DNA from 2 places in the Nonomuraea sp. NPDC049421 genome. Region 1 is predicted to be linked to the other one. Evidence: riboswitches for the same ligand, from Rfam matches in the RefSeq annotation. Region 1 holds a riboswitch; the other holds the start of a gene.

Evidence for each region. A riboswitch is a leader RNA that binds a small molecule or an ion and turns the genes downstream of it on or off. The one in region 1 is predicted to bind S-adenosylmethionine.
Region 2: another riboswitch for S-adenosylmethionine. It lies ahead of AB0K18_RS41310 (aminotransferase class V-fold PLP-dependent enzyme); the one in region 1 lies ahead of thrC (threonine synthase).

Annotation. Positions count from the first base shown of each region.
Region 1 is NZ_JBFAQA010000011.1:267,673-273,312, forward strand. It holds gene AB0K18_RS21040 (cold-shock protein) at 81-281, opposite strand; gene AB0K18_RS21045 (MoaD/ThiS family protein) at 525-800, opposite strand; gene thrC (threonine synthase) at 825-2,057, opposite strand; SAM riboswitch class I at 2,071-2,212, opposite strand; gene AB0K18_RS21055 (RNA polymerase sigma factor) at 2,292-2,846, opposite strand; gene AB0K18_RS21060 (trehalose-6-phosphate synthase) at 2,878-4,302, shown strand; gene otsB (trehalose-phosphatase) at 4,307-5,077, opposite strand; gene AB0K18_RS21070 (DUF3263 domain-containing protein) at 5,117-5,416, opposite strand; gene AB0K18_RS21075 (SAM-dependent chlorinase/fluorinase) at 5,535-5,640, shown strand, end outside.
Region 2 is NZ_JBFAQA010000034.1:69,057-74,696, forward strand. It holds gene AB0K18_RS41295 (SAM-dependent methyltransferase) at 1-446, shown strand, start outside; gene AB0K18_RS41300 (cytochrome P450) at 520-1,686, opposite strand; gene AB0K18_RS41305 (TerC family protein) at 1,716-2,459, opposite strand; SAM riboswitch class IV at 2,573-2,688, shown strand; gene AB0K18_RS41310 (aminotransferase class V-fold PLP-dependent enzyme) at 2,733-4,028, shown strand; gene AB0K18_RS41315 (DoxX family protein) at 4,123-4,842, opposite strand; gene AB0K18_RS41320 (NADH-quinone oxidoreductase subunit D) at 4,965-5,640, shown strand, end outside.

The sequences.
Region 1 (5,640 bases):
GCGAGTCGACGAAAGAGAGATGACGGCTCGCACGGACTGCGCTGCCGTGCGAACCCGCCCGGTGCATACCAGGATGTCGATCAGACCGTTCGGACGGACTCCGCCTGCGGTCCCTTCTGGCCCTGCGTGATCTCGAACTCGACGCGCTGTCCCTGCTCGAGAGATCGGTACCCGTCCATCATGATCGCTGAGTAATGGACGAATACATCCTTACCACCGTCTACCGCGATGAAGCCGTAGCCCTTGTCCGCGTTGAACCACTTGACGGTGCCCTGCGCCACTTCCGACTCCTCTTACTGGTCTCCCAGATCTCGCCCATTCCTCCGCGAGACCTGTAATCGCCCGACTTAACAGAAAATCAGCCGGACGATCGCCCTCGACCATACCTGTGGGGAGGGGTTTGGCAACAGAGTCAATCTGGGAACTGCCTATTTCTTCTTCCCGAACCTGGTTCAACATTGAATTAGGCCCGGAAAAGGAGAAGGCGCCCACAAGGGGCGCCTTCTGGATGTGAGCCGCGACACTCAGCCGCCGGCGACCGCCGGGATGATGGAGATCTGCGTGCCCTCAGGGGCGGGAGTGTCGAGGCCCTCGGCGAAACGGACGTCCTCTTCCCCCACGTAAACGTTGACGAAACGACGAATCTTGCCCGATTCATCCAGAATTCTCGCGCCGATGCCCGGGTAGTCGGCGTCGAGCTTGATGAGCACGTCACGAAGCGTCGCGCCCTCGCCACTGACCTCCGCGTTGCCCCCGGTGTAGGTGCGCAGAATGGTGGGAATCCGCACAGAAACGCTCATGGTTTAAGTCGCCTTTCCTGGTTGTCAGACAGTCGCGCGGAACGCGTCGAGAGAGGGCCGGATCACGGCCGTGGGTGCGGCGTCGTCGCTGATCGCGTCGAGCGTCTTGAGCCCGTCACCGGTGTTGAGCACCACGGTGAGGGCGTCGGGGTCGAGCACGCCGTTCTCGGTGAGCTTCTTCAGCACGCCGACGGTGACGCCGCCCGCGGTCTCGGCGAAGACGCCCTCGGTCGAGGCCAGCAGCTTGATGGCGGCCACGATCTCGGCGTCGGTGACGTCCTCGACGGCCCCGCCGGTGCGCCGGGCGATGTCCAGCACGTACGGGCCGTCGGCCGGGTTGCCGATGGCCAGGGACTTGGCGATGGTGTCGGGCTTGACCGGTCGTACGACCTCGTGCCCCGCCTTGTACGCGGTCGACACCGGCGAGCACCCGGCCGCCTGCGCCCCGAAGATCTTGTACGGGGTGTCCTCGACCAGCCCCAGCTTCACCAGCTCCTTGAAGCCCTTGTCGATCTTCGTGAGCTGGGACCCGGAGGCGATGGGGATGATGATCTGCTCGGGCAGCCGCCAGCCGAGCTGCTCGGCGATCTCGTACGCGAGCGTCTTGGAGCCCTCGGCGTAGTAGGGCCGCAGGTTGACGTTGACGAATCCCCACTTGTCGCCCAGCGGGTCGCCGATGAGCTCGGAGCAGAACCGGTTGACGTCGTCGTACGTGCCCTCGATGCCGATGAGCTTCCCGCCGAAGACCCGCGCCATGGCGATCTTCGCCTGCTCCAGGTTAGCCGGGATGAACACGCACGCGTCGAGCCCGGCCCGCGCAGCGGCGGCCGTGACGGCGCCGGCGAGATTGCCGGTGGAGGAGCAGGAAAGCGTGTGGAAACCGAAGTTCCTGGCCGCTTCGACGGCCATGGCGACGACCCGGTCCTTGAAGGAGTGGGTGGGATTGCCGGAGTCGTCCTTCACGTAAAGGGACTTGATGCCGAGCGTTCGGCCGAGGTTTCCGGCCTTGACCAATTTCGTCCAGCCGGGGTTCATATTCGGCTTTTCGGTCACGTTCGCCGGCACCGGAAGGAGCGCCCGGTAACGCCAGATGTTGGCCGGACCCGATGCGATCTGCTCGCGGGTCACCTGGCCGAAGTCGTAGGCCGCCTCGAGCGGCCCGAAACATTCCTGACACGCGAAGCTGGGACCCAGCGGGTAACGCGCGCCGCACTCGCGGCAGGACAGAGCGGTGGCAGGACCAAAGTCAAGCGACATGAAGCGAGGCCTTCCCTCATCTTCGCCCGCGGCCACCTTGACCGCGAACCGGAATTGGCACCTTGTCCCGGTCGGCCTCGCCTGGTCGCGAGTCGAAAGCCGGGAGGGTTGCCGGGGCTTCGCAGGGCCGGTCCCTCCACCCCTCTGGATGAGCAATATGAAGTTGTTGAAACGGACTCTACCCGCTTAAGTGGCTGCAATTACCACCCGTCTCACCATGTGAGACGGGTGGTCTCAGCGGTAGTCCTCGCCCAGCACACCCTGCACATACTTGCGCGCCTGATGGATGCGGGATTTCGCGGTGCCCAGCGGGATGCCGAGCTGCTCGGCCACCTCGTTGTAGTCGAGCTGGACGATGTCGCGCAGCACCAGCGCCTGCGCCAGATCGGGCTTGTCGGCCTCCAGCGCCTCCATCGCGTCGAGCAGGTCGAGCCGCGAGCCGGCGATCACGCTGACCCGCCGCACGTCGGGCTTCTGCATCGGCAGCTCGTCCGAGCTCTGCTCGGCCGCCCGCCGCTTCAGCGACCGGTACGTCGTGCGCGCGCAGTTGGCCGTCACGATGTGCAGCCATGTACTGAACCTGGCGCGCCCCTCGAACCGCCCGATGTTACGCGCCACGGCCAGCAACGTATCTTGCGAGGCCTCCTCCGCGTCCTGGTGATAAGGCAGGATTCGGGCGCAGTGCCGCATCACATCGGGCTCTATCCGCGCCAGGAGCTCGCCGAGTGCGCGATGATCTCCGGCAGCGGCTGAGCGGGCGAGTTCCTCGGTTAGCTCATCAAGCGCCATAGCTGGGATCCTATGATCGAAAGGAGCCTAGATGAACAGCGTGCTGTTGGCCTCCAACAGAGGGCCGGTCTCCTTCACCGTCTCCGACGACGGCGAACTCACCATGAAGCGCGGCGGCGGCGGTCTCGTGTCGGGCCTGTCGGGCGTGGCCAAGGGCGACGGCGTGCTGTGGGTCTGCGCGGCGCTGTCCGACGGCGACCGCAGCGCAGTGCGGCAGGCCGGCGGCGGCCGCGTCGACCACGCGGGCTACGACACGGGCCCGATGCGCATGCTCGACATCCCGCCCGCCACCTTCCACCGCGCCTACAACGCGGTGGCCAACTCGACCCTGTGGTTCGTCAACCATCTGCTCTACGACATCCCCAACTCGCCCAACTTCGGCACCAGGTTCGAGCGCGAGTGGGAGTCATACCGCGACTACAACGGCGCCTTCGCGCTGGCGCTCGCCGAGGAGGCCGGCCACGGCGCGCGCGTGATGGTGCAGGACTACCACCTTACGCTGACCCCCGCCATGCTCAGGGCCGAACGGCCCGACCTGCGCATCGCACACTTCAGCCACACCCCGTGGGCGCCGCCCGAATACTTCTCGCTGCTGCCCGACGACGTCGCCAAGGAGGTGCTCGAAGGCATCCTGGGCGCCGACCACGCCGGCTTCCTCACCGACCGGTGGGCGCAGGCGTTCATGGACTGCTGCGAGCGGCTGCTGGGCGCCGAGGCCGACCGCGTCGGGCGCAGCGTCACCCACGCCGGCAGGAGCACCCGCATCGGCGTCCACAGCCTGGGGGTGGACGGCGCCGCGCTGTGGGAGCGGGCCTGCGAGCCCGACGTCGAGTCCCACATGACGGCGCTCAGGGAGCAGGTCGGCGGGCGCAGGCTGATCGTCCGCATCGACCGCACCGAGCTGTCGAAGAACATCGTGCGCGGGCTCAACGCCTACCGCGAGTTCCTCGCCGCCCACCCCGAGTGGCACGGCCGCGTGGTGCACCTCGCCTTCGCCTATCCCAGCCGGCACGACCTGCCCGAATACCGCGAGTACACCGCGTCGGTGCAGCGCTGCGCCCAGGAGATCGAGGACGAGTACGCCACCGAGGACTGGGACCCGCTCATCCTCAACGTCAACGACGACTATCCGCGCTCGCTGGCCGCGTACCGGATGGCCGACGTGCTGCTGGTCAACCCCATCCGCGACGGCATGAACCTGGTCGCCAAGGAGGGCCCCGTGCTGTCGCCGCACTGCGCGCTCGTGCTGTCGCGGGAGGCGGGCGCCGCGGCCGAGCTGGGCCAGCACGCGCTGCTCGTCAACCCGTACGACATCAGCGGCACCGCGGCCGCGCTGCACGAGGCGCTGGTCATGCCGGAGGACGAGCGGCGCAGCCGCCGCGACAAGCTGCGCGCCGCCGCGACCGCGCTGCCACCGCAGCAGTGGCTAGCCGCCCAGCTCGAAGCGCTGGCCTGACGCGTCACGAGGGGCTGATCGCCGAGACCAGCTCCTCCAGCAGCCGCACCACGCCGTCGGGGCCGTCCACCACCAGGTCGGCGCGCTCCGCGAGCGCGGTGACCTCGGTCGAGCCGCTGCACACGGTCACGCCGGGCAGCCCCGAGGCGCGTACGGCGTCGAACGCCGCCAGGTCGCCGAGGTCGTCGCCGACGAACATGACTGAGCGCGCCTCCCGCTCGGTGAGGAACAGGCCGAGCGCGTGGCCCTTGTCCATGCCGGGCGGCCGCAGCTCCAGCACCATGCGGCCGGGCTCGATCACCAGCCCGTGCTTGTCGGCCAGCTTGGCGAGCGGCTCGCGCAGCGCGGCGAGCGCGCCCTCGGGGTCGGGGCTGCGCCTCGTGTGGACGGCCACGGCCCGCCCCTTGTCCTCGACGCGCACGCCCCGCACGCCCAGCGATTCGAGCAGCAGCGGCAGCTCGGCCTCCGCGTTGGGGACGCCGGGCGGCGGCGGGGGCGCGGAGACGCGGCCGTCCTCCCAGCGTTCGAAGCCGTAGTGGCCGAGCACCACCAGGCCGGGCACGTCGGCCAGGCCGGGGCCGAGCTCCAGCGCGGTGGCCGCGGGCCTGCCGGTCACGATGGCCACCGCTCGGACGCGGGCGCCCAGCTCGGCGAGTACGCCGGGCGCCTTCGGATGGATCACGGCCTGGGCGGGGTCGGGCACGATCGGCGACAGGGTGCCGTCGAAGTCGAGCCCGATCACGGCGCCCGCCGGATCGTCCACGATCGCTTCCATTCCAGGGATGTTCTTCACTCGGCTGCCGTACCCAGACGGTCAGGGACGCATGCCGAGCCTTCTGGCCGCACGGTCGCGCCGGCGGGTGGATCGTAATCTGCGTAGCCGCTTGACCAGCATCGGGTCCTGCTCCAGCGCCTCCGGCCGGTCGATCAGCTCGCCGAGGAGCTGGTAGTAGCGCGTGGCGGAGAAGCCGAACGTCTCCTTGATGGCGTGCTCCTTCGCGCCCGCGTAGCGCCACCATTGGCGTTCGAAGGCGAGGAGATCGAGATCGCGTTGTGAGAGTGGTTGTCGGGACGGTTCCTGGGCAGCATTGTCACCGCTGAGCGGTGCTCCCATGGTGTCCTCCTCGAAAGGGGCGGGCGACGATCTCGCCGCCCGCACGCGGCCCGTTCGCCATCGTAATGTGCGGAGTGCGGCTGTTCACGACGGATTGGGAGACGTACAGTCACCAGATGTGACCTCTGTCATCACGCTCCTCACCGACTACGGGTTAGAGGATGGATATGTGGCGGCCTGTCATGGAGTGATCGCCGGGATAGCCCCTGACGCCCGGGTGATCG
Region 2 (5,640 bases), on a different contig from region 1:
TGACGCGGGTGGGGGCGCGGGCCGAGATCGGCAGGCCGCGTGACGAGGCGTGGGCGTCCGTTCTCGTCCGTCTCACCAGGGGCCGGGCGATCGCCATCGATTATGCACATCCTGTGGATAACCGTCCGCCCTGTGGAACGCTGACCGGATACCGGGACGGGTCGGTCGTGACCCCCGTACCCGACGGGAGCTGCGACATCACCGCACACGTCGCACTCGACGCGTGCGCCGAGGCCGGGCGGCGGGCCGGCGCGATATCCACAGCCTTGTCCACACAGCGCGAGGCGCTGCGCGAGCTGGGGCTGACCGGCGCGCGGCCGCCCCTCGACCTGGCCCGCACCGATCCGCGCCGCTACCTTCGCGCGCTCGCGCGGGCCTCGGAGGAGGGCGAGCTGCTGGAGGCGACCGGGCTCGGCGGCTTCGGCTGGCTCAGCCAGACCAAGTGACGACCCTCGCCGCCGCACCCGGCGAAGCCCGGCTGCGGGCGTCCGCCGCTTCAGGCGGGAGTGGCCGTCAGGTTCAGGCGGCGGTGGCCGTCAGGTTCAGCGCGTGGAGGCCGCGGATGACGTAGCCGGGCTTCCATTCGGGCTCCTCGCGCAGCTCCAGCTTCGACGTGCGGTCGAGCAGGGCGCCGAACGACTCCGCCAGCTCGATCCTGGCCAGCGGCGCGCCCAGGCAGAAGTGGATGCCGGCGCCGAAGGAGATGTGCGGGTTGTCGGCGCGGCCCACGTCGAGCCGGTCAGGGTCGGCGAACACCTCGGGGTCCCTGTTGGCCGAGCCGAACAGCAGGGCCACCTCCGAGCCGCGCGGGATGCGTACGCCGTGCACCTCGATGTCCTCCAGCACCCACCGCTCGAACATCTGCAGCGGCGTGTCCCACCGCATCAGCTCCTCGACCGCGGTGGGCAGCAGCGAGCGGTCGGCGCGCAGCCTGGCCAGCTCGGCCGGGTTGCGGAACAGCGACCACCAGCCGTTGCCCGTCACGTTCACGGTGGCCTCGTGACCGGCGTTGAGCAGCAGCACGCAGGTGCCGACCAGCTCGTCCTCGGTCAGCTCGCCGATCTGGGTGAGCGCGCTGACGAGGTCGTCACCGGGGTTCGCGCGCCGGTCGGCGGCCAGCGCCTTGAGGTAGCCGGAGAACTCCGTGGCCGCGCGTACGGCGGTGTGCTGGGCCTCCAGGGTGGGGTTGAGCTCGTACATGCCGCAGATGTCGGCCGACCAGGGGCGCAGCAGGTGGCGGTCGCCGTCGGGGATGCCGAGCATCTCCGCGATGACGGTGACCGGCAGCGGCTCGGCGACCTCGGCGATGAGGTCGCCGCCGCCCTTCTCCACGTACGCATCCACGAGCTCGCCCGCCATCGCCCTGACGCGCGGCCGCAGCGACTCGACCATGCGCGGCGTGAACGCCTTGGAGACCAGCCGGCGCAACCGCGTGTGCACCGGCGGCTCCACGTCGAGCATGCCCGCCCTGATCACGCGCCAGAACGGCTCCTGGAACTCCGGCTCAGGCGACCTGCCGAACTCCTCGTGCCCGGCCACGTGCAGGTACGAGCGGCCCAGGCGGCGATCCCTGAGCAGCGCGTTGACGTCGGCGTGCCGGGAGATCAGCCACTGGCCCGTCGGCTCGAAGTAGCTGACGGGCGCCTCGCGCCGCAGCTCGTCGTAGACGCGGTACGGGTACGCCACAAATTCCGGATTCCAAGGATCAAAGCCCACTATTTCATCTTAGAAGCGGACGCCTCCCTCTTCGCATTCCTGCTCCGCACCCGGATGTTGAGCAGCTCGACCACGACGGAGAACGCCATCGCGAAGTAGATGTAGCCCTTGGGGATGTGCTGGTCGAGGCCCTCGGCGACGAGCATCACGCCGATGAGCACCAGGAACGCCAGCGCCAGCATCTTGATCGTGGGGTGGCTGTCCACGAACCGGCTGATCGGCCCCGAGGCGAACAACATCACGACCACGGCCACGACGACCGCCGCAATCATGACGCCCAGCTCGTCCACCATGCCGACCGCGGTGATCACCGAGTCGAGCGAGAACACGATGTCCAGCACCATGATCTGCAGGATCACCGAGGTGAAGGAGACGGCCGCGGCCTTCTTGCCGTCCTTGTCGTGGGGCGCCTCCATGTTGTGGTGGATCTCGGTGACGCTCTTGCCCAGCAGGAACAGGCCGCCGAGCAGCAGGATCAGGTCACGTCCCGAAATCTCATGACCGAAGACCTCGAACAACGGCGCGGTGAGCTGCACCACCCACGACAGCCCCAGCAGCAGGAGCAGCCGGCTGACGAGTGCCGCGCCCAGGCCGAGCACGCGGGCCCGGTCGCGCTGCTCGGGTGGCAGCTTCCCGGCGAGGATGGAGATGAAGATGATGTTGTCGATCCCCAGCACGATCTCCAGGGCGACCAGGGTTAAGAAGCCGATCCAGATCTGCGGATCGGCCACCCAGTCGAGCATCGAGTACCTCCATGACTTGAGGGCAGGCGGGTTTCCGGTAGCAACGAGCCGAGGGCCGCAGAAGTTCGCGGCTTGCGATTTCCGCCCGGGTGTCGGTTATAGTTCCCCTCGTAGGTCATGAGTGCCAGCGTCAAGCCCCGGCTAGCTGGCCGGCAACCCTCGCGTCCGCGGCGGGGTGCCCCGGGTGAAGACCTGGTCCGTCACGAGGTGTGGCGGGCAAGCGCGGGCTCCTCGGCTGCTTCCAGGGGTCCGATGACCCCGAGGAGGTTCGCCGTGTCCACTCTGACGATCTTCAGCAACGCCCGTGCCGCCGAGGAGACGCCGGCGCCCGCCACACAGGCCCGGCCGATCCCCGCCGTCCTGGGCGCCGACCTCGAAGTGCCGGTCAAGGGCGGCCGCCTGGTCGGCTACGCCAACCTCGACTACGCCGCCAGCGCCCCCTGTCTCGAGCCGGTCAGCGCCGCCGTCACCGCCGCGCTCCCGGCCTACTCCAGCGTCCACCGCGGCGCCGGCTACGCCTCCCAGCTCACCACCGCCCGGTACGAGCAGGCCCGCCACACCGTACGCGCCTTCGTCGGCGCCCGCCCCGACGACGCGGTGATCTTCACCCGCAACACCACCGACGCCACGAACCTGCTGGCCGGCTGCCTGCCCGAGGGCACCACCACGGTCGTCTTCGACACCGAGCACCACGCCTCTCTGCTGCCCTGGCCGAACGCGGTCCGGCTGGCCCCGCCCGCCTTCCCCGGGGAGGCCGTGCGCGCCGCCGACGAGACGCTCGCCGCCATCGAAGGGCCCAAGCTGCTCGTCGTCACCGCCGCCTCCAACGTCACCGGCGAGCTGTGGCCCATCGCCGCCCTGGCCCACATCGCGCACCGGCACGGCGCGCGGATCCTGGTGGACGCGGCGCAGCTCGTACCGCATCGGCGGCTCAACCTGACCGCGCTCGACCTCGACTACGTGGCCTTCTCGGGGCACAAGCTGTACGCGCCGTTCGGCGCGGGGGCGCTGGTCGGGCGGCGGGACTGGCTGGCCGACGGCGAGCCGTACCTCAAGGGCGGCGGCGCGGTGCGCTCGGTCGGCGAGAGCGCCGCGAACGTCCAGTGGCACGACGACCCCGAGCCGCGCCACGAGGCGGGCACCCCCAACGTGCTGGGCGCCATCGCGCTCGCCGCGGCCTGCGACGCGCTGACCGCGACCGGCTGGACCGAGCTGGTGCGCGAGGAGGAGCGGCTGATCGCGCGGCTCCGGTCCGGGCTGGCCGCCATCGACGGGGTACGCGAGCTGTCCCTGTGGGGCCCCGACCATCCCCGGGTCGGCATCGTGTCGTTCACCGTGGCCGGGTACTCGGCACGGGAGGTGGCCGAGGTGCTGTCCGGCGAGTACGGCATCGGGGTGCGCGACGGGAAGTTCTGCGCGCACCCGTTCGTCCGTCATCTGCTGGGCGCCTCCGACGGCGGCTGCGAGGACGGCACCGCGTCCGCCGTCCGGGCCTCGATCGGCATCGGCACGACGCAGGAGCACGTGGACCGGCTGGTGTCGGCCCTGAGCGACCTGGTCGCCTGCTGACCGACGCTCAGCGGCCTTACCGAGCGGCTGTACTGGGCGGCCTTTCCGGGCGTCCTTTCCGGGCGGCCCTTTTGAGCGGCCTGTTCGCCCGGCTTCAGCGGTTCGGTGGCTTGCGGTGCTGGGGCGGCTCGTCGGCGACCAGGGAGTCGATCTCCCGCATGTCCTCGTCGTTGAGCCGGCTCTGCCGCGGCTCCTGCTGGGGCGCGCCCGGCTGCCTGGGGACGTCGGGCGGCTCCTCGGTGGCGGACCGCGAGGGCGTGGTGGGCCCGCCGTAGGAGCCGGTGTCCGTGCCGCCGTAGGAGCCGGTGTCCGTGCCGCCGTAGGAGCCGGTCGTGCCGGTGGTGGTGTCGGTCCTGTTCGGCCGGTACGACACCAGGTCCTCCTCGGCGGCCCGGCGGTCGTGCCTCCGCCGGAACATCGACGACAGGATGCCGTCGATCCCGATGCGCCCGCCGCCCAGCGCCAGGAACAGCAGGCAGAGCGCCGCGAGCGCCGCCGCGAACTCCCAGCCGCCTTCGCCCACGAAAACGCCCCTGCCCCAGTGCGCGAAGATGATCGCGCCCAGCATGTTGGCCAGCAGCAGCAGCGCCACAGGGCGGACCGCCAGCCCGATGATCAGCAGCACCCCGCCGATGAGCTCGACGACCATGGCGTACCCGGCGGCCAGCTCGGGCATCGGGATGCCCATCTCGCCGAATCCGCTCGCGGTCGCGGAGTGCCCGCCCTGCCACTTCTGCCAGCCGTGCGCGACGAAGATCACGCCGGTGATGATGCGCGCGATCAGGGCCGCGATGTCGAAGAGAACTCTCTTCATGGTCCTATCTCCCCCCGTTCCAGCTATTCCTCCCCCTGTCCGGCTATGGGATGTCATCGCATGCCATCTCTTGACCAACCCCCTAGCTGGATCACCAGCGACGACGGTGGCAGCATGGCCGTATGACGGAACGTGTGGTCGGAATCGGCGCGGGCGCGAAAGAGCTGGCCACCGAGGACATGATCCTCAACATCGGGCCCCAACACCCGTCCACCCACGGCGTGCTGCGGCTGCGGCTGACGCTCGACGGCGAGCGCATCGCCACCGCCGAGCCGATCATCGGCTACATGCACCGGGGCGCGGAGAAGCTGTTCGAGGTGCGCGACTACCGTCAGATCATCATGCTCGCCAACCGGCACGACTGGCTGTCGGGGTTCGCGAACGAGCTGGGCGTGGTCATCGCGGCCGAGCGCATGCTGGGCATGGAGCCGCCGGTGCGCGCGGTCTGGGCCCGCACGCTGCTGGCCGAGCTCAACCGGGTGCTCAACCACCTGATGTTCCTCGGCTCCTACCCACTTGAGCTGGGCGCGATGACGCCGCTGTTCTACTCCTTCAACGAGCGCGAGCGCATCCAGGCCGTCATGGAGGAGATCTCCGGCGGGCGCATGCACTACATGTTCAACCGGGTCGGCGGGCTCAAGGAGGACCTGCCGCTGGGCTGGCTCGACCGGGTGTCGGCGGCCGTCGCGGAGACCCGCCGCCGGGTGCCCGACATCGAGAACCTCATCCTGCACAACGAGATCTTCATCGCCCGCACCAAAGGGGTGGGGGTGCTGACGCGGGAGCAGATCCTGCAGT